DNA from 2 places in the Exiguobacterium sp. s161 genome. Region 1 is predicted to be linked to the other one. Evidence: riboswitches for the same ligand, from Rfam matches in the RefSeq annotation. Region 1 holds a riboswitch; the other holds the start of a gene.

Region 1 (2,201 bases):
CGTAGTTTCGCGAACGTCAACTCGTTTTCCGACGGCGACGTCAATTGTTTGACGAATTCCTTCGTCATCGCTTGCTTCGGATGACGGAAGACCTCTGCGACCGGTCCTTGCTCGACGATTTTACCGGCTTCCATGACGGCGACCCGGTGACAGATTTTTTGAATGACGTGCATCTCGTGTGTGATCAAGACGATCGTCAGTTTCAGTTTTTCATTGATGTCGACGAGTAACTCAAGGATTGAGTCCGTCGTCTTCGGATCGAGTGCACTCGTTGCCTCGTCACATAAGAGAACGTCCGGGTTCGATGCCAGTGCCCGAGCGATACCGACACGTTGCTTTTGACCACCGGATAATTGCGACGGATAGGCTTTTTCACGTCCGTCTAAACCAACGAGTTGGATCAATTCCGCGACCCGTTCCTTGCGACGTGCCTTCGGGAAGCCACCGAGCTCGAGTGGGAACATGATGTTCTCTTCAACCGTCCGTGACCACAGTAAGTTGAAGTGTTGGAAGACCATCGAGACATTCTTGCGGACGCCTCGTAATTCCTTAGGTTTGAGTGATGTCATTTCAACACCATCAATTTGGATCGAACCACTCGTTGGTGCCTCAAGCATATTCAGCAATCGGATCAAGGTCGATTTCCCTGCTCCGGAATAACCGATTATTCCAAAAATTTCACCGCGCTCGATTGTCAGATCGACATTCGCGACGGCTTCGACCGCTCCGCGCTTTGAGCGATAAATCTTTCCTACGTCTTGTAAACGAATCACAACTGTCCCTCCTAAAATAAAAAAAGTGCGCGCGTTTTAGAGCAAACGCGCGCACTTTTCAGTACACAAAACCATTTGCTCTCATCTCCCAGACTTTTGTCTGCTGGAATTAGCACCACTTCGGATTAGATCCGCGGTTGCCGGGTTTCATCGGGCCAGTCCCTCCACCACTCTCGATAAGAGTTTCGGTATTAAGTTTGTAGAATATATTCTGAATATTAGCAGGGGTTATTTTTGTTGTCAAACAGTTTTTTCAGAAACTTTTTCGAGGAACGTGAAAGCACGTGTTAAGTCTTCTTTCAAATCTTCCGCATCCTCAAGTCCAACTGAAATCCGAACGAGACCGTCCGTGATGCCGAGTTCTGCCCGACGTTCTGCTGGGATTGACGCGTGTGTCATCCGTGCCGGCACCGAAATCAGACTCTCGACGGCACCAAGACTCTCAGCAAGTGTGAAGAAGTGTGTCGCCTCGACGAGTTTTTCTGCGTTCGCTGCTGAACCGACATCAAAGCTGATCATCCCACCAAATCCAGTCGCTTGTTTCGCTTGGATGTCGTGACCAGGGTGCGATGCCAGTCCTGGGTAGAAGATGTTCGAGACGATGTCTTGCGTTTGTAGGAACGCAACAAGATCATGGGCTGTCTCTTCGATCGCATCCATCCGGATACCGAGTGTACGAAGACCACGGACGAGCAAGAAGCTGTCTTGCGGTCCAAGCACGCCGCCTGTCGAGTTTTGAATGAAGTGAAGCTCTTCACCAAGCGCATCATCTTTGACGACGACAAGTCCAGCGACGACGTCCGAGTGTCCGCCGATGTATTTTGTTGCACTGTGCAAGACGATATCTGCACCGAGTGCGAGTGGTTGTTGATGATATGGAGTCGCGAACGTGTTGTCAACGACGAGTTTAAGATCGTGACGTTTGGCAATCGTTGCGATGGCTGCGATGTCCGTTACTTTCAACAACGGGTTCGTCGGTGTTTCGACGTAGACGATCTTCGTGTTGTCTTGGATCGCTGCTTCCGTCGCCGCAAGGTCCGTCGTATCGACGAATGTCACTTCGATGTTGAACTTCGGTAAGACGCGTTGCATCAAGCGGAACGTACCACCGTAGACGTCATCTGTCATGACGATGTGATCGCCAGACTCAAGCAAGTGGAAGACGGCATGGATCGCTGCCATCCCAGAACCGAACGCAAAACCACGTGCGCCACCTTCGAGATCCGCAATCAATCGTTCGATGCTCGTCCGTGTCGGGTTCGCTGTCCGTGAATATTCGTATCCGTCCTTGAGTTGACCGATTTTATCCTGCTTGTATGTGCTTGTTTGATAGATCGGAGGTGTGACGGCTCCTGTTGCCCGGTCGACACCTGTTCCTCCATGAATCAATGCTGTCTTCTTACGCATGAGTTTCGTCCACCTTTTCAA
Region 2 (2,201 bases), 410 kb from region 1:
TGCGCCTTCCGGTAAATACTCTGGACCGTCCTCGAACGAAAGTGATTCATAGGATGGAACGGAGAGTGCGGCATTGATCGTAATGATGCCGGCAAACGGAATCCCGTCAGCGGCGAGCGACAGCGCAAGCGTCGCACCCATCGATTGACCGATGACGAAGACTTGATCGCATGTTTCTTGTAAACGTTCATAGCCGTCTTGCAGGCTTTGCTTCCAACATCGAGCAGTCGATTGTTCGAACTCGCGGACGTTCGTTCCATGTCCACGTAAGCGCGGGGCATAGACGGTAAAACCTTCAGCAGCGAATGCCTCACCGACGTCCCGGACACTTTGCGGAGTGGCGTTAAAACCATGACAGATTAGAATGCCGATCGATCCACCTTGAAAATAAAACGCTTCAGCACCAGTCAATACAGGATAGTTCATCATTACTATTTTTCCTCCATTCATGAAAAAAACTCGTCGACGTCACTGCTTGGACGCCCACGAGTTTTTCACCGTATCATCCAAAGCCGCGCTTTGCTGGTCGGAGCACCTTACAAATTGCAGGTTGCCGTGAAGTCATAGAGCCAGGTCTCTCGTTCACTCTTGATAAATATCATATTGGAATTGTCGGAATAATCATTGAAACGATGGTAGCACGACCAAAAATGACTTGTCAAATCTTTCTTGACGAATCGTGATCCGTTCATTAAGCTAATTCATAACTTGTAAATCCATCGATATGCGCCAAATGGATTATTTTTGCAAAGTTGGTTGACTTTTAAAGTTTCGACCCGTAATGTAAAAATTAGTTTTACGACATAAGCAACAACGCAACAACACACATACGAATTTCATACCGCAATACTTATCCAGAGAGGTGGAGGGACTGGCCCTACGAAACCTCGGCAACAGACTCATTATGAGCACTGTGCCAATTCCATCAGACAGATGTCTGAGAGATGAGTGGAGTGGATTCTGCCACTGTGCGGATCCAGGTCTCTTCTTGTTTCTCAAGAAGGGACCTTTTTTGTTGAATGAAGGGGGAAAACGGAATGATTGCATTTCATCAAGTCAAAAAAACGTACGTCACGAAAGATCAGACGATTGCAGCGCTCGACGGTGTCGACCTGACGATCGAGAAAGGCGAAATCTTTGGTGTCATCGGCTTTAGCGGTGCCGGGAAAAGTTCACTGCTCCGCTGTGTCAATCTGTTAGAACGACCGACGTCAGGAACGGTGACGGTCGATGGGGAAGATTTAACGCAACTGTCTCCGAAAAAATTACGCCAAGCAAAACAACGGATTGGAATGATCTTTCAGCACTTCAATCTATTGAATGCGAACACGGTCTTTACGAACGTTGCAAAACCACTCGTTCTCGCAGGCGTCAAGAAAGATGAGATTCGCCGTCGGGTGACGGAGTTGCTCGAATTCGTCGATCTCGCGGACAAGGCGGATCATTATCCAGATCAATTGTCGGGTGGGCAGAAACAGCGCGTTGGTATCGCCCGGGCACTCGCGACGCAACCTTCCGTCCTTTTATGTGACGAAGCGACGTCAGCACTTGATCCCCAGACGACACATCATATTCTTCAGTTATTAAAACGGATCAATGCAGAGTACGGGATCACGATTCTTTTGATTACCCACGAGATGGGCGTCATCCGGGAGATTTGCGATCGTGTAGCCGTCATCGAAGCTGGGAAGCTAATCGAGTCAGGAACGGTCTTTGATGTCTTTTCAAATCCGCAGACCGAGACGGCACGGAACTTTGTACGGTCCGTCATGCATGACGAGATTCCAGCGTCGATTCGTCAGTTGATCGAGTCGCGAAATGCGCATCCAATCTATAAGATTCACTTCCTTGGACATCACACCGGACAACCACTCTTGTCGCAAGTCGCAAAACGCTTCGACGTCGATGTCAATATCCTGCACGGTAGCATCACAGAGTTGCAGGATACGCCGTTCGGCACCTTGCTCGTCGAGTTGATTGGTGAGCCGGCTGAAGTGAAACGAGCGTTACAATACATCGATCAGGCACAGGTGACGGTCGAGGAGGTGCTCGCTGATGCTAGTTAACTACAGTGATATCTGGACAGCATTCTTGCAGACGATGACGATGGTATCCGTTTCGCTCTTGTTCTCGACCTTGATCGGCTTACCACTCGGTATCCTGCTTGTTGTCACGCGAAAAGGAGCGTTACTTGAAAATGT

What was found. Region 1 has a riboswitch for S-adenosylmethionine ahead of KNQ14_RS02290 (methionine ABC transporter ATP-binding protein). Riboswitches for the same ligand answer to the same signal wherever they lie in the genome.
Region 2: it holds a riboswitch for S-adenosylmethionine, as region 1 does, so the genes downstream of both, KNQ14_RS00405 (methionine ABC transporter ATP-binding protein) here and KNQ14_RS02290 (methionine ABC transporter ATP-binding protein) in region 1, are expected to answer to the same signal.

The regions. Positions count from the first base shown of each region.
Region 1 covers NZ_JACSNH010000001.1:479,589-481,789, reverse strand. Annotated here, with positions in the region: gene KNQ14_RS02290 (methionine ABC transporter ATP-binding protein) at 1-773, opposite strand, end outside; SAM riboswitch class I at 852-956, opposite strand; gene KNQ14_RS02285 (bifunctional cystathionine gamma-lyase/homocysteine desulfhydrase) at 1,014-2,180, opposite strand; gene KNQ14_RS02280 (PLP-dependent cysteine synthase family protein) at 2,173-2,201, opposite strand, start outside.
Region 2 covers NZ_JACSNH010000001.1:67,596-69,796, forward strand. Annotated here, with positions in the region: gene KNQ14_RS00400 (alpha/beta hydrolase) at 1-429, opposite strand, end outside; SAM riboswitch class I at 497-598, opposite strand; SAM riboswitch class I at 848-951, shown strand; gene KNQ14_RS00405 (methionine ABC transporter ATP-binding protein) at 1,038-2,066, shown strand; gene KNQ14_RS00410 (methionine ABC transporter permease) at 2,056-2,201, shown strand, end outside.